DNA from 4 places in the Enterobacter sp. SCRI0065 genome. Region 2 is predicted to be linked to each of the others. Evidence: predicted binding sites of a transcription regulator. Region 2 holds the regulator's gene; each other region holds the start of a gene.
The links. Region 2 encodes Fur, which represses iron uptake genes when iron is present. Its sites were predicted from a motif close to ATAATAATGAGAACNACTATCAA; they were not measured.

Region 1 (4,215 bases), 630 kb from region 2:
GCTGATCTTCGCCGATGCGCGAGGTGGTAGCCTCGTGCTCAAGCTGGGCGGTGTTATTGCGACATTCAACGTACGGGAAGGTGTGTGCGCCGCAGTCGGTACCGATCAACATCGAATCACACTGGGTAAAGTTACGCGCGTTGGTGGCCGTCGGCATGATTTTAACCAGACCGCGATAGCTGTTCTGGCTGTGTCCGGCGGAAATGCCCTTTGAGATGATCGTTGATTTGGTGTTCTTGCCAATGTGGATCATCTTGGTGCCGGTGTCGGCCTGCTGATACCCGCTGGTGAGCGCGACGGAGTAAAACTCACCAATCGAGTTATCGCCACGCAGAATACAGCTTGGGTATTTCCAGGTAATGGCTGAACCGGTTTCCGACTGGGTCCAGGACATTTTGCTATTTTCGCCTTCGCAAAGCGCGCGCTTGGTGACGAAGTTCAAAATGCCGCCGGTATTCCCATCACCCGGGAACCAGTTCTGTACCGTGGAGTATTTCACCTCGGCGTCTTTATGGATGATGACTTCCACCACCGCCGCGTGCAGCTGGTAGCTGTCGCGAACTGGGGCGGAGCAACCTTCGATGTAGCTGACGTAGCTACCCTCGTCGGCCACCAGAATGGTGCGCTCAAACTGACCGGTTTTTTCTGCGTTAATACGGAAATAGGTGGAAAGCTCCATCGGGCAACGCACGCCTTTCGGGATGTAGATAAACGTTCCGTCGGAGGCCACCGCCGCATTAAGCGCCGCAAAGAAGTTGTCGTTGCTGGGCACCACGGTACCAATGTATTTTTTCACCAGATCAGGATGATCGTGAATCGCCTCGCCAAAGGAACAGAAGATAATGCCCTGCTCGGCCAGCTTGCCGCGATAGGTCGTAGCCACGGACACGGAGTCAAAAATGGCATCGACCGCCACCTCACGACCTTCACGTACCGGCACGCCGAGCTGTTCGAACGCGTCTTCAACCTCTTTGCTCAAAAACGCGTTCGCGCCCGTCTGCTGTACTGCGCCAGGCTGTGAAGCACAGGTGTCATCACAACTGCCGCAGGATGGCGCGGAATAATAGCTGTAATCCTGATAGTCCAGGTGTTTGTAATGTGCTTTTAGCCAATGCGGCTCTTCCATCTCCAGCCACGCGCGAAACGCGCTCAGGCGAAACTCGAGCATCCATTCTGGCTCGTTACGTTTTGCCGAGATAGCGCGGACAACGTCTTCGTTGATGCCCTTCGCCAGCTCGTCGGTTTGTAACTGAGTGAAGAACCCCTCTTTGTAATTGAGGTGTCCGCCGCTCCAGGTATTTACATCGTCAGTTGCTTCAGTATTACGAGACATAGTACCGCCTATACCCCAAAGCTTTCGCCGCAGCCGCATTCGTTCTGGGCTTTCGGGTTGTTGAATTTAAACAGCTGGTTTAAGCCTTCACGCACGTAGTCGACTTCAGTTCCGTCGATAAACGGCATCGCCTGCAATGCCACGTAAAGCTTCGCGCCGTCGGTTTCAAATATCAGATCGTCTTTTTCACGTTCCGTCACCGTATCCAGCACGTAACCGAATCCGGCGCAACCGGTCTGCTTGACGCCTAAACGCAGGCCAATGATTTCAGGTTTTTTGGCCACCAGCTCGTGGATATGCGCTGCCGCTGCTGGCGTCAGCGATAGACCGCGCCATGTAAAATCTGCGGGGTTAAAGGTTTCTGACTGCAATTCCATAGGTCCACCTCATCGATTAAGCCGCTAAGGGCATATCACCATGTTAGTGATAACGATTATCAGTACAACCCCCTGACAGCAGGGGCTTTCCGCTTAACCGCCCTTTTTGGCTACTTTCATTAAGCATAGACCCTGACGCGCAAGGCAGGAGAGATGGATGTTATTGTTCAATGCATTGATTAATAATGGGTAAAAATAAATTAGCGCCTGCAATGAGTTAACGTGAATAAGATGCATTGGTAATGCCTATTTTTATAATCGGAAATAGGCTTTTTATCAGATAACACTGAAACAGGACCATGGGACGAGCGTGTTGTCATTCAGGCGCTAGAATTGGTATGACACTAAAGGAGATAACTATGTCATCACATGATTTTGAGAATGAAGCCGATCGCCTGGCAAACAAAGCGTTTAATAAAGCTGATGAACTCGCGGGTGAAGCCCAATCCCAGTTTGGTGATGCAGTGGATTCACCTAAACATCAGATCAAAGGTGCCGCGCGTAAATACGCCGCCAAAGCTTCTGATGTGGCGGATGATGTCTCTGAAAGGGTTCGTGATAACCCGCTGACTGGGTTGATGGCGGCTGGTGCAATCGGCCTGATTATTGGCCTGCTGGTTGGGCGAAAATAGTCGAACGTTACTGTGGCCCGCAAGGGCCTTTTTTATATCCCTGCCTCATGGAACGATACCGCAAAGCCCTGCTCTCTCCAGTGATCCAGCTGCTCCTGCTGACGTGCCGTTGGGGACTTACCTGTCCAGACAAAGATTTTTTGGCCGGGGAATAGCTCAGGACGTGGAGAATCGATCGGTTCCGCCAGCACGTCAATATGCCATCCTTTATGAGAAAGGCGTGCAGCTTCCAGCCACAGACGCGTACGATCGTCACACTCCCACCCGATTAACAGCGCATCCTTCCCGGGCTTTTTCCGCGATTCCACCAGCCGAGCAGCGGCAAGTTCAATCAGCACGCCGTCTAACAGGCTTGCCATATGGCGAACGGTGTTTTGATCGTGGCTCATTCGCTGGCGAACCGGCACAAGAATGTTATCGATAAGGGCTTCAACAGAATGCTCGCGGCGCATATCGGCAAGCCTGGCGCGCAGCCTGGCGGGGCTGGCAGTGCGTATGGCCAGCATCATCTCTTCCTGAGAGGATGCCCAGCCGCTCTGAGTCATGACATCCGGCGTGGTCAGCAGGTCTTTCACCTTGCCTACGGACACGCCGCTCTTCATCAGGCGTTTGATTTCTTCAATACGTAGAATATCTTCATCGTCAAACTGACGATGGCCGCCTTCGCTACGCTGGGGTTTAAACAATCCATAGCGTCGCTGCCAGGCACGAAGCGTAACGGGGTTAATCCCGCATCGTTCGGCGACTTCACCGATACTGTAATAGGCCATTAATTCCCTCACGCTTAAGACGTCCATACGACAACAAGCTTACCTTATCAGATTGTACAACTAAAATGTATAACTAAGAACCGGTCCGAGAGCAAGAGTCTGTTCATCGAACCGGCGAATTGTTTAAACATTGTTGTACAATTTTTAAAGCCGCGTGCAGCCTGCGCGAAGGGGAAAGTGAAGAGTTTTACAAATCGAATTTCTTATCCGGCCAGGCAATTTGCGGGATACCGCCGAGCCTTGGGCTGGCAAAAAGATGCCCCTGAAACTCGCAAATCCCGGCAGCTTCAAGCCACATCCACTCCTCGGCCTTTTCTACGCCAACGGCGCAAAACTGAATCTCCAGTGAAGAACAGCATTTGATAATGGCCTGAATAATGGCCTGCCGTGGCCCGCTTTTGTGGACATCCGCCACCAGTTCGCGGTTAATTTTGATGCGGTCCGGCTGGAACTGCGCCAGCAGCCATAGCCCCGCAAAGCCGGCACCAAAGTGGTCGATCGCCACGCTAATACCCGCGCTTTTGAGCTGTCTCACTGCGCCCTGAAAATCGGCGAACTGCGAAATAATTTCGCTTTCGGTGAATTCGATAATGATTTGCTCAGGCACCAGGCCGTTAGCTTCGATTTCACTCAGCAGGAAGCGGACGGCGTTGGGCACGTTGACCAGCGTCATCGGCAGCAGGTTCAGAGAGAGCGTTTGTCCTTGAAGGCCCAGCGCGCTGGCCATTGAAAGCGCGACCTGCTTGCTTTTCAGGTCTGCCTCGTAGATATCTTCGTCCGCCAGCGCCTCAAAGTACGCCTCTGGTGAGTCTCCCGACGGCGTGCGAATCAACGCCTCCCAGGAGACAACGGCCTGGGAAAAGGGGTCAACAATAGGCTGAAAAGCAAAGCTGCAGTCAGCGCCCTGCGCGATAACCACCGGCTGTCGGGAAAGCGCGCTCTCTTCTGGCACAAAATCCCACGAATCGGCGGCTGGGATTTCAAAATAGTTTTCTTTTTCAGTCGCCTGAACAAAGGTGCGGAAGAACTGCAGGGCACGATCGTTGTAGGTCAGCTGAAAACGGGTTGTCCCCTTATCCAGCACCTGCTGAAGCACCTCTTCC
Region 2 (4,215 bases):
AAAAGCATTGATAATTCGCGTCGCGAAAAATAGTCTAAAGACGGTAGTTAATTCGAGGGTATTTCTAACTACCCCTGACCTATTGGTCATTTATATTTTTCGCCGTTCAGGCGTTTTTAATTCGTCAAAGAGGAACAATCTATGCGTACGTTCAGTGGCAAACGTAGTGCGCTGGCGCTGGCTATTGCCGGTATCACAGCAATGTCGGCTTTTGTTGCCGCACCAGAGGCTAAAGCAGCAGGATTCATTGATGATTCAACTCTCACGGGTGGTATCTATTACTGGCAGCGTGAACGTGACCGTAAAGACGTAACCGAAAATAAATACAAAACCAACCTTTCCCATTCTACATGGAACGCCAACCTGGATTTCCAGTCTGGCTATGCCGCAGATATGTTCGGTCTGGATATTGCCGCCTTTACGGCCATTGAAATGGCGGAAAATGGCGACAGCGCGCACCCGAACGAAATTGCATTTTCGTCCAGCAATAAAGCCTACAAGGAAGACTGGTCCGGCGATAAGAGTGGGATAAGCCTTTATAAGGCCGCCGCTAAATTCAAATATGGCCCGGTATGGGCGCGTGGTGGTTATATTCAGCCAACCGGTCAAACGCTATTAGCGCCGCACTGGAGCTTTATGCCTGGTACTTATCAGGGTGCAGAAGCCGGGGCTAATTTTGACTACGGTGATGCGGGGGCGTTGAGTTTCTCCTATATGTGGACCAACGAGTACAAAGCTCCGTGGCACATTGAGATGGACAAGTTCTACCAGAACGATAAAAAAACCAAAGTCGACTATCTGCATTCCCTCGGTGCAAAATATGACTTTAAAAATGATCTCGTGCTGGAAGCGGCATTTGGTCAGGCAGAAGGCTATGTTGACCAGTACTTTGCCAAAGCCAGCTACAAATTCGATATCGTCGGCGGTCCGCTGTCGACCACCTATCAGTTCTACGGTACTCGCGATAAAGTCAGCGATGGCGGCGTGAACGATCTTTATGATGGTACCGCGTGGCTGCAAGCGTTGACCTTCGGGTATAAAGTGGGACAAGTTGATTTACGTCTCGAAGGAACCTGGGTGAAAGCGGAAGGGCAGCAGGGCTACTTCCTCCAGCGCATGACGCCAACCTACGCCTCTTCAAACGGTCGTCTGGATATCTGGTGGGATAACCGTTCTGACTTCAACGCCGATGGTGAAAAAGCACTCTTCTTCGGTGCGATGTATGACCTGAAAAACTGGAATCTGCCGGGCTGGGCAGTGGGTGCATCTTACGCTTACGCGTGGGACGCCAAGCCTGCTGATATGGCAACGCCGGATGCCTACTACGATCCGAACTACCGTCTGAAAGAATCGTCATACAGCCTGGACGCAATCTACACCCTCCAGGATGGCCGTGCGAAAGGCACGATGTTCAAACTGCACTTCACCCAGTACGACAACCATTCCGATATTCCGAGCTACGCGGGCGGTTACGGCAATATCTTCCAGGATGAACGTGACGTGAAATTCATGGTTATCGCACCTTTCACTATCTTCTGATGAATTCTCCGGCGGGATGGCCCCCCCCCGTCTCGCCGGAATGGAGACTGTTATGTTGAAAAAAATCGTCATGGTCGCGGTGCTTGCATCGGGACTGGTTGCCTGCGCACAGCCTCAGGCACCAAAAGAAGACTCCCGTTTGAAAGAAGCCTATAGCGCTTGTATTAATACGGCACAAGGATCGCCGGAGAAAATCGAGGCCTGTCAGAGCGTGCTGAATGTACTCAGAAAAGAGAAAGCGCATGAGCAGTTTGCGACTCAGGAAAACGTCAGGGTGATGGATTATCAGGCTTGCATCCAGGCGCGCAAAACCGGCAACGATCAGGAAGTGGCAAAAAGCTGCGACAAAATCTGGCAAGAGATACGCAATAACAACGCGAACTGATTAATAGCAGGCAAAAAAAAGCCAACCTTGCGGTTGGCTCTTTGCTTTGTATAAATGCACCCTTATTTCGGGGTATGCGCGTGCTCATTTTCGCGACAATCGCCTTCTGCACAGTGACCGTACAGGTACAGGCTGTGGTTGGTCAGGCGAATACCATGTCGGGTGGCAATCTCACGCTGACGCGCTTCGATAGAGTCATCGCTAAATTCAATCACCTTGCCGCAGTCGAGGCAGATAAGGTGATCGTGGTGATGCTGCTGGGTCAGTTCAAAAACGGATTTACCGCCTTCGAAGTTATGACGGGTGACAATCCCTGCGTCGTCGAATTGATTCAAAACGCGGTAAACGGTCGCCAGGCCAATCTCTTCACCCATGTCAATCAGGCGCTTGTACAAGTCTTCCGCACTGACGTGATGATTGTCCGGCCCTTGCAGAACTTCCAGAATCTTTAAACGAGGAAGCGTAACTTTCAGGCCAGCCTTCTTTAATGCGGTATTGTTGTCAGTCATGCGGAATCTGTCCTGTTGCTAAACGATTCACTTCTAAAGAAGAAGTGACAGAAAATGCACTTGGGATAATGCGTCTCATTATAGAACTGCCATGCTTAAATGAAAACTGCAAGTCTCAAGCAAAGTATGCTTATAAAAACGTGGTACCGCCAACAAAGTTAGCCGAGTGAGTCCACTTTAACCTGGTTTATTGTACAGGTCTGAAAGCAAAAGTTAAAAATTTGTAGCAATTATTTTAATTGGAATTACCTATCAATGCGGCGCAACTAAGCTGAAGCGCCGCATCTTCAATCAGGCATTCAGAATATCGTCGAGATGTAGCTCGTCGCGAATCTGTTTTACCCACTGCGTCACGCGTTCAGCGGTCAGTTCTGGCTGGCGGTCTTCATCAATCGCCAGACCGACAAAGTGATCGTCATCTGCAAGACCTTTTGATGCTTCAAAGTGGTAACCCGCTGTCGGCCAGTGGCCTACGATGGCTGCACCGCGTGGTTCGATAATGTCGCGGATGGTGCCCAAAGCGTCACAGAAATATTCTGCGTAGTCTTCCTGGTCGCCACAGCCAAACAGCGCCACGAGCTTACCGTTGAAGTCTACTTCTTCTAGCGTAGGGAAAAAGTCATCCCAGTCACACTGTGCTTCGCCGTAGTACCAGGTTGGGATGCCCAGCAGCAAAATATCATAACCTTCGAGATCTTCTTTGCTGCTCTTAGCAATGTCATGCACGTCGGCAACGTCTTTACCAAGCTGTTTCTGAATGTTTTTTGCGATGTTTTCGGTGTTACCCGTATCGCTGCCGAAAAAAATGCCGATGATTGCCATGAGTAAAATAACCTCTTGAAACTTAATGGTATGGTGGCGCAATTTGTCCACGGATAAGGGCAATCATAGCAGAACAGAGAAGTCCACGGAAACAGCTATCACGCTGGACTGCACTCTGTGCTACATGAAAGTGACGTGAAGTCGATTTTTCAGACTCTTACTGGGAATGGCGTAATGCCTGGAGTTGCGCCATGAGCATCTCTTCGATCAGCTCGCTGCGGCTGATTTCACGAGCATCGGCCAGTTCGCTCAGCGCGTCGACGGCATCCGCATTGAGTTTAAGCTCGACGCGTTTAAGCCCACGACTTTTGTCGCGTTTAAGCTGGTTGCGCTTATTGATGCGCAATTGTTCATCGCGCGAAAGCGGATTGGTTTTAGGTCGTCCCGGTCGACGTTCAGTCGCGAACAGATCTAATGTCGTACGGTCCGTTTGTTCTTTGGCCATGATTCAGAGACTTCGGGGAAAACGAGCGGCCCTGCTATTGCCGGGGCGATGAGCGCGACATCATACATTACTGGTATCAGGACGCCAACGACTGGCGTCCTGCAGACGATCGGTCGCTGGCTTTTTAATCAAATCACCGTTTCAGATAGATATCGACGGATGGCGCGCAGGACAGCCTCCGGCTTTTCGGCGTGAACCCAATGACCTGCCCCGGCAATCACATGCGCACGCGCCTGCGGGAATTGCGCGACCAGTGCATCCCGATAAGCCTCCGTGACGTAGGGTGAATTGCCACCACGGATAAACAGGGTAGGGTGCTGCCAGGCAGGAATCGCCTGCCAGCCGACAATATGGCTATATTGGTCCCACAGCACCGGCACGTTAAAACGCCATGCCCCATCGATGAAAGACTTCAACAAGAACTGTACCACGCCTTCTTCATCGAGTTGCTCACGCATAATAGCAGCAGCCTGTTGGCGTGTGGATGCGCCAGCTTCGGTGACTGCATTAATAGC
Region 3 (4,215 bases), on a different contig from region 2:
CTGCGCGAACTGGAAGACCGCCGCCAGGCCATTCTTAAATCCATCGGCGAACAGGGTAAGCTTACCGATGCGCTGGCAGGTGCCATCAATGGCACGATGAGCAAAACCGAGCTCGAAGATCTTTATCTTCCGTATAAACCCAAGCGCCGCACCCGTGGCCAGATCGCCATAGAGGCGGGTCTGGAGCCATTGGCCGATCTGCTGTGGAACGAGCCGTCACACGATCCTGATACCGAAGCCGCGAAATTCATCAACGCCGACAACGGCGTGGCGGACACCAAAGCCGCCCTCGATGGCGCGCGCTATATTCTGATGGAGCGCTTTGCAGAAGATGCCGCACTGCTCTCCAAAGTGCGTGACTACCTGTGGAAGAACGCGCATCTCGTCTCTAAGGTGGTCAGCGGCAAAGAAGAGGAAGGCGCGAAATTCCGTGACTACTTCGATCATCACGAACCGATTTCAACCGCCCCGTCGCACCGCGCGCTGGCCATGTTCCGTGGCCGTAACGAAGGCGTGCTGCAACTGGCGTTGAATGCCGACCCGCAGTTCGACGAGCCGCCGAAAGAGAGCTATTGCGAGCAAATCATTACCGACCACCTTGGCCTGCGTTTGAACAACGCCCCTGCCGATAGCTGGCGCAAAGGCGTGGTGAGCTGGACATGGCGCATTAAAGTGCTGATGCACCTCGAAACTGAACTGATGGGCACCGTGCGCGAACGCGGCGAAGAAGAGGCCATCAACGTATTCGCCCGTAACCTGCACGACCTGCTGATGGCGGCCCCTGCGGGTCTGCGCGCCACCATGGGTCTGGATCCGGGTCTGCGTACCGGCGTGAAGGTGGCCGTTGTCGATGGCACCGGCAAGCTGGTCGCAACCGACACGATTTATCCGCATACCGGACAAGCGGCCAAAGCCGCCGTTGCGGTTGCCGCATTGTGCGAAAAGCACAACGTTGAACTAGTGGCGATTGGTAACGGCACGGCGTCGCGTGAAACCGAGCGTTTCTTCCTCGACGTGCAGCAGCAGTTCCCGAAAGTCACCGCGCAAAAGGTTATCGTCAGCGAAGCAGGCGCATCGGTCTATTCCGCCTCTGAACTGGCTGCACTCGAGTTCCCCGATCTGGACGTGTCCATTCGCGGAGCGGTATCCATCGCCCGTCGTTTACAGGATCCGCTGGCAGAGCTGGTGAAAATCGATCCTAAGTCCATCGGTGTCGGCCAGTACCAACACGACGTGAGCCAAACACAGCTGGCCCGCAAGCTGGATGCGGTAGTCGAAGACTGCGTAAACGCCGTTGGCGTGGACTTAAATACCGCTTCCGTCGCCCTGCTCACCCGCGTGGCAGGCTTAACCCGCATGATGGCGCAGAACATCGTGACCTGGCGTGATGAAAACGGGCAATTCCAGAACCGTCAGCAGTTGCTGAAGGTCAGCCGTCTGGGGCCAAAAGCCTTCGAACAGTGCGCGGGATTCCTGCGTATCAACCACGGCGATAACCCGCTGGATGCCTCTACCGTTCACCCGGAAACCTATCCTGTAGTCGAGCGTATACTCGCCGTCACCCAGCAGGCGCTAAAAGACCTGATGGGGAACAGCGCCGAGCTGCGTAACCTGAAGGCCGTCGATTTTACCGACGAGCAGTTCGGCATCCCGACCGTCTCCGACATCATCAAAGAGCTGGAAAAACCGGGCCGCGATCCACGTCCTGAGTTTAAAACGGCGAAGTTTGCCGAAGGCGTAGAAACCATGAAAGATCTGCTGCCGGGCATGGTGCTGGAAGGTGCGGTGACCAACGTGACCAACTTTGGCGCATTCGTTGATATTGGCGTTCATCAGGATGGTCTGGTCCATATCTCGTCGCTGGCCGATAAGTTCGTGCAAGATCCCCACACCGTGGTGAAAGCGGGCGATATCGTGAAGGTGAAAGTGATGGAAGTGGATATGCAGCGTAAGCGTATCGCCCTGACCATGCGTCTTGATGAGCAGCCAGGCGAAACCAACGCCCGTCGCGGAAGCGGCGGTGGCGGACGCGAGCAAGTGCGTCCCGCGGCAAAACCGGCCCAGCCTCGCGGACGTGAATCGCAAACGTCTGGCAACAGCGCCATGATGGATGCGCTGGCAGCCGCCATGGGTAAAAAGCGTTAAGACTCAGCCTAACCCTCTCCCCAAAGGGGAGAGGGAACTGCCCGGTGCGGTTTTACTCCCTCGCCCCTTTGGGGTGTACGGTCCGGGGTGAGGGGAGCAGAATTATATTGTAATATGTGGAACCGATTGCATATCCATATTTATACCGATAATTATCACTTCGTTAACAAATATGTCTTTTCTCTCTTACCGGTAAAATCAGTAAATATTGAGCAAGGTCAAACAGTGCTTTAATTAATAGCCAACTGAACATTCCGTCACATTTTATATATTGCTGATAAAAACCATTCTCATTATCATTGCATCTGTCGATTATTTAACCTTCGGTGAAAGTGGTCTCTATGCAATTCACGCCAGACAGTGCCTGGAAAATTACCGGGTTTACTCATGAAATCAGCCCTGCATATCGTCAGAAACTACTGTCGTTAGGCATGTTGCCTGGTTCTTCTTTCCAGGTGGTACGCATCGCGCCACTCGGCGACCCGATTCATATCGAAACCCGTCGCGTCAATCTGGTATTGCGTAAAAAAGATCTCGCCTTAATAGAAGTCGAAGCTTTACCCCGTTAAATCGCCAGCAGTTATACCGAGTCTACAACAATGAAAAAATTAACCATTGGCTTAATTGGTAATCCTAATTCCGGCAAGACCACGTTATTTAATCAGTTAACCGGCGCACGTCAGCGCGTGGGAAACTGGGCAGGCGTCACGGTTGAACGTAAAGAGGGCCAGTTTTCGACGACGGACCATCACGTCACTCTCGTTGATCTGCCGGGCACCTATTCGCTCACCACGATTTCCTCTCAAACATCGCTCGACGAGCAAATCGCCTGTCACTACATTCTGAGCGGCGACGCGGATTTGCTGATCAACGTTGTCGATGCCTCAAACCTTGAGCGTAACCTCTACCTGACGCTGCAATTACTGGAGTTGGGCATCCCGTGCATCGTCGCGTTAAACATGCTCGATATCGCTGAAAAACAAAAAATTCGTATTGATATCGATGCGCTCTCCGCACGCCTTGGCTGCCCGGTCGTGCCGCTGGTGTCGACGCGCGCACGCGGCATTGATGCATTGAAGTTAGCCGTCGATCGCCACACGCAGAATACCTGCCTTGAGCTGGTTCATTACGCCAAACCTCTGCTTCGTGAAGCTGGCCATCTCGCGCAAGAGATGGCTCAGACGATGCCGCAAAAGCAGCGGCTCTGGCTGGGTTTGCAAATGCTCGAAGGCGATATCTACAGCCGAGCTTATGCCGGTGACGCCGCCCAAAAACTGGATATCTCGCTTGCGCGACTCAGTGAAGAACTCGACGATCCCGCACTGCATATTGCCGACGCCCGTTATCAAAGCATCGCAGCCATCTGCGAGGTCGTCAGTAACACCCTGACCGCCGAGCCAAGTCGTTTCACCGCTGCGGTCGATCGCGTGATCCTGAACCGTTTTCTCGGTTTGCCAATTTTCCTGCTGGTGATGTACCTGATGTTCCTGCTCGCCATCAACATTGGCGGTGCGTTGCAGCCTCTTTTCGATGTCGGTTCAGTCGCTATCTTTATTCACGGCTTGCAATGGCTCGGCTACACCCTGCACTTCCCTGAATGGCTGACCATTTTCCTGGCACAAGGGGTTGGCGGCGGCATTAACACCGTCCTGCCGCTGGTTCCACAAATCGGCATGATGTACCTGTTCCTCTCCTTCCTTGAGGACTCCGGTTATATGGCCCGCGCCGCGTTTGTCATGGACCGCCTGATGCAGGCGCTCGGTTTACCGGGTAAATCCTTCGTGCCGCTGATTGTCGGTTTTGGCTGCAACGTGCCGTCGGTCATGGGCGCTCGCACGCTGGATGCTCCGCGTGAACGCCTGATGACCATCATGATGGCACCGTTTATGTCCTGCGGCGCACGACTGGCCATCTTCGCCGTATTTGCTGCCGCCTTCTTCGGTCAGCAGGGTGCGCTGGCGGTATTCTCGCTTTACATACTGGGTATCGTGATGGCAATCCTCACCGGTCTGATGCTCAAACACACCATTATGCGCGGCGAAGCCTCACCGTTTGTGATGGAACTGCCGG
Region 4 (4,215 bases), on a different contig from region 2:
GTACACCGAAAACCTGAGCGTGGATGAGCTGGCATCAGAGGCGAATATGAGCGTCTCGGCTTTCCACCATAACTTTAAATCGGTGACCAGCACCTCGCCGTTGCAGTATCTGAAAAGCTACCGACTGCATAAAGCCAGAATGCTGATGATTCACGACGGCATGAAGGCCAGCGCGGCTGCGATGCGAGTGGGCTACGAAAGTGCCTCGCAGTTTAGCCGGGAGTTTAAACGTTTCTTTGGCGTGACACCGGGCGAAGACGCGGCGCGAATCAGGATGATGCAAGGGGTTTGATGAAAGCCCTCCCGGACGAGAGGGCGCACGATCAGGCGCTACAGTATTTCTTTTTGATAACCACCGCGATGGTGCCCACCAGCCCTGCAACCAGCAGGAACATCGGCAGAATCATCAGGAACGTCATGACCTGATCTTCGTGGCGTTTCACAATCGGGATCATGCTGATCGCATAACCTAATGACGTCACCACGCCCACCCACAGCAGTGCGCTTAGCCAGTTAAAGAACTGGAAGCGACGATTCGACAGGCCCGAGATCCCCGCCATGGTTGGCAGCAACGTGCGAACAAATGCCAGGAAACGTCCGGCCAGCAGTGCCAGCAGTCCGTGTCTGTCGAACATGCAGGTTGCCCGCTCGTGATACTTAACGGGCAACTGCGATAGCCAGCTTTTGACCACGCGCGTGTTACCGAGCCAGCGGCCCTGCAAATAGCTTAACCAGCAGCCAAGGCTGGCGGCGGAAGTGAGGATGACCACGGTAGAAGCGAAGTCCATAACGCCTTTACCGATTAATGCACCCGCGAGCAACAGCAAGCTGTCTCCCGGAAGAAATGACGCTGGCAGCAGACCGTTTTCCAGAAACAGGGTCGCGAACATCACGAAATAAACAATACCCACAACGTGTGGGTCCGCCAGCGCAGCAAAATCATGTTGCCAAAGCGCAGCGATAATATCTTGAATAACAGCCATGGACTTTCCTGTGGAACAGCATACATGCGTGATATGCGGCTATTGTACTCCTGATTTCACCTGCTGGGGTTGATCGCGGGCGCAACAAATGCAGACATTTTTATCGTGAGTGTCTGGAAATCGGTCCAGGAGGACTATTTTCCCGCACTCTACACGATACGCTCAAAGCCCGCCGCTAAATCCGCTATCAGATCTTCAACGTTTTCTAAACCGATATGCAGTCGAATCAGCGTACCGGTAAAGTCGACTTCCCCACCGGGACGCAGAGCCGCAATTTGCTCTGGCTGGTTGGGCAGAATCAACGATTCAAAGCCGCCCCAGGAGTAGGCCATGCTGAACAAGGAGAAGTTATCCAGGTAGGCTGCCAGTTCGTCATTGTTCAGTCGTTTTTTAAGAACAAACGAGAACAAACCGCTGCTACCCGTAAAGTCACGTTTCCAGAACTCGTGGCCTTTACTGCCGGGTAGGGCAGGGTGATTCACGCGGGCTACCTGCGGATGCTCTGCCAGCCACTCTGCCACCTTCAGGCTGCTTTCATGGTGCTGACGCAGCCGTACGCCAAGCGTGCGAAGGCCGCGGCTGGTCATATACGCGGTATCGGCATCGACCATCTGACCCATCAGGTAGGCATTTTCGCGAAGCTGATCCCAGCAACGGGCGTTAGAAACGGCCGTGCCGATCATGCCGTCGGAATGGCCAATCAGATATTTGGTGGCGGCCTGAATGGAAATATCAATATCAAAGTCGAGCGCATTAAACAGCACGCCTGCGGCCCAGGTATTGTCGATCATTACGATCGCTTCCGGTGCTTTACGGCGTACGGCTTTTACGATAGCCGGAACGTCATGTACTTCCATCGTGATGGAGCCGGGTGATTCCAGGAACACGATGCGCGTGTTGGGTTGAATAAGGTCGGCAATGTCCTCGCCAATCAGCGGATCGAACCATCCTGTGGTGACGCCAAGTTTAGTGAGGATTTTGGTGCAGAAATCCTGGCTCGGCTCGTAGGCCGTATTGGTCATCAGGATATGATCGCCCTGCTCGACGAACGCCAGAATAGTATTAGCAACCGCCGCCGCGCCGCAGGGGAACAGCGCACAGCCAGCACCGCCTTCCAGTTCGCACATCGCTTCCTGCAATGAAAAATGAGTCAGCGTACCGCGGCGTCCGTAAAATAACTCACCTTTGGCGCGATTGCGGGTAGCTTGCTTTTTGGCTTCGACAGTCTCAAACACCAGTGAGGAGGCGCGTTGAATAACGCTATTTACCGAACCCTGAGTATACTTTTTACTGCGTCCGACCTGGACAAGCCGGGTATCAAGATGCTTCTCTGTCATGTTCGCTAAACCTGTCATTTTTATCCGTCTGGACGTCCAGACTACCATGAAAGTAAAAATGGTCACGCTAATGGTAGTGGAATAAGGCGAAAATTTTTTAAACTTGGCTCTCAGGAAATTTTTCCTGCGTAAGCGCAAGGAAAAAGAAACGAATTTACGGCAGTATGTAAATACTAATGAGAACTACTATCAATTCGACGTGGTTTTGATATTATTATGCTCAGATTTTGTGATTTTGGTCCTGGAGATACAGAGTGGGTAATAATTTGATGCAGACGGATCTCTCCGTTTGGGGCATGTATCAACATGCTGACATCGTGGTTAAGATTGTGATGATCGGCCTGATTCTGGCGTCTGTGATCACCTGGGCTATCTTCTTTAGCAAAAGCGTAGAATTGATGACTCAGAAGCGTCGTTTGAAGCGCGAACAGCAGCAACTGGCTGAAGCACGCTCTTTGAATCAGGCTTCTGACATGACGTCATCCTTCCATGCCAAAAGTTTGACTTCGCTTTTAGTGAACGAAGCTGAGAACGAACTGGAACTTTCCGCAGGCAGTGAAGACAACGAAGGTATTAAAGAACGCACCGGCTTCCGCCTGGAGCGTCGTGTCGCTGCCATCGGTCGTCACATGGGACGCGGTAACGGTTATCTGGCAACAATCGGTGCGATTTCACCGTTTGTTGGTTTGTTCGGTACGGTATGGGGCATCATGAACAGCTTCATCGGCATCGCTCAGACGCAGACGACCAACCTTGCAGTTGTTGCCCCTGGTATTGCAGAAGCGCTGCTGGCGACCGCTATCGGCCTGATTGCTGCTATTCCTGCGGTGGTCATCTATAACATCTTCGCCCGTATGATTGGCAGCTACAAAGCGACTCTGGGTGACGTTGCTGCGCAGGTTCTCCTGCTGCAAAGCCGCGATCTTGACCTCAGCGCCAGCTCCGCGAAGCCGGTTCACTCCGCATCGAAACTGCGCGTAGGTTGATAAACAATGGCAATGCGTCTTAACGAAAATCTGGACGATAACGGTGAAATGCATGAAATCAACGTGACGCCGTTTATCGACGTTATGCTGGTTCTGCTGATTATTTTCATGGTTGCCGCGCCGCTCGCAACGGTCGACGTCAAGGTCAATCTGCCCGCGTCCTCCAGCCAGCCGCAGCCGCGTCCGGAAAAACCGATCTATCTGTCGGTAAAAGCGGATAACTCCATGTTCCTGGGTAACGATCCGGTGACCGATGAGTCTGTGATCCCGGCGCTGGATACGCTGACCGGTGGCAAGAAAGACACCACAGTCTTCTTCCGCGCGGACAAAACCGTCGATTACGAAACCATGATGAAGGTCATGGACACGCTCCATCGAGCGGGTTACCTGAAGATTGGACTTGTCGGCGAAGAGAAAGCGGCAGCCAAATAACAGCAAAACGGCAACCTTCGGGTTGCCGTTTTGGTTTTTGTCCCATACCCCGTGGGTTGAGGAATAGCCAGGATCTAGGGTTCAGTGCAATCGCCGCTGCCCTGGCAACCCGGGCTCACGGCAAGAAAATCGTCGCTTTGCGATGCCTTCCAAGTCCCAGCACCCTTAGCCCAAATGTTCCCCACCACATACACCGTGCACTTCTGCTGTGACATAGCTTGATTCCTGACTCGCCAGATAAACATAGACCGGCGCAAGCTCCGCAGGCTGCCCTGCACGCTTCATCGGCGTCTTCTGACCAAACTGTGGGATCTTCTCCTGCTTCTGGCCACCAGAAATCTGCAACGCCGTCCAGATTGGGCCAGGCGCCACCACATTCACGCGGATACCTTTCTCTGCCACCTGTTTCGCCAGGCCGCGACTGTAGTTCAGGATAGCCGCTTTCGTCGAAGCATAGTCCAGCAGGTGCGGGCTTGG

Region 1: sufA (Fe-S cluster assembly scaffold SufA) is a predicted target of Fur. The motif match lies at 1,751-1,773, and genes of this name have one in related genera.
Region 3: feoA (ferrous iron transporter A) is a predicted target of Fur. The motif match lies at 2,423-2,445, and genes of this name have one in related genera.
Region 4: exbB (tol-pal system-associated acyl-CoA thioesterase) is a predicted target of Fur. The motif match lies at 2,491-2,513, and genes of this name have one in related genera.

Annotation. Positions count from the first base shown of each region.
Region 1 covers NZ_JCBAJB010000001.1:1,065,172-1,069,386, reverse strand. Annotated here, with positions in the region: gene sufB (Fe-S cluster assembly protein SufB) at 1-1,333, opposite strand, end outside; gene sufA (Fe-S cluster assembly scaffold SufA) at 1,342-1,710, opposite strand; gene AC6EMZ_RS05190 (ElaB/YgaM/YqjD family protein) at 2,070-2,342, shown strand; gene AC6EMZ_RS05185 (MerR family transcriptional regulator) at 2,375-3,112, opposite strand; gene AC6EMZ_RS05180 (diguanylate phosphodiesterase) at 3,300-4,215, opposite strand, start outside.
Region 2 covers NZ_JCBAJB010000001.1:431,673-435,887, forward strand. Annotated here, with positions in the region: gene chiP (chitoporin ChiP) at 142-1,539, shown strand; gene chiQ (ChiQ/YbfN family lipoprotein) at 1,595-1,924, shown strand; gene fur (ferric iron uptake transcriptional regulator) at 1,987-2,433, opposite strand; gene fldA (flavodoxin FldA) at 2,725-3,255, opposite strand; gene ybfE (LexA regulated protein) at 3,413-3,700, opposite strand; gene ybfF (esterase) at 3,829-4,215, opposite strand, start outside.
Region 3 covers NZ_JCBAJB010000006.1:158,161-162,375, reverse strand. Annotated here, with positions in the region: gene AC6EMZ_RS16655 (Tex family protein) at 1-2,145, shown strand, start outside; gene feoA (ferrous iron transporter A) at 2,487-2,714, shown strand; gene feoB (Fe(2+) transporter permease subunit FeoB) at 2,745-4,215, shown strand, end outside.
Region 4 covers NZ_JCBAJB010000003.1:188,448-192,662, reverse strand. Annotated here, with positions in the region: gene AC6EMZ_RS10945 (AraC family transcriptional regulator) at 1-292, shown strand, start outside; gene yghB (DedA family general envelope maintenance protein YghB) at 324-983, opposite strand; gene metC (cystathionine beta-lyase) at 1,133-2,320, opposite strand; gene exbB (tol-pal system-associated acyl-CoA thioesterase) at 2,575-3,306, shown strand; gene exbD (TonB system transport protein ExbD) at 3,313-3,738, shown strand; gene AC6EMZ_RS10920 (SDR family oxidoreductase) at 3,904-4,215, opposite strand, start outside.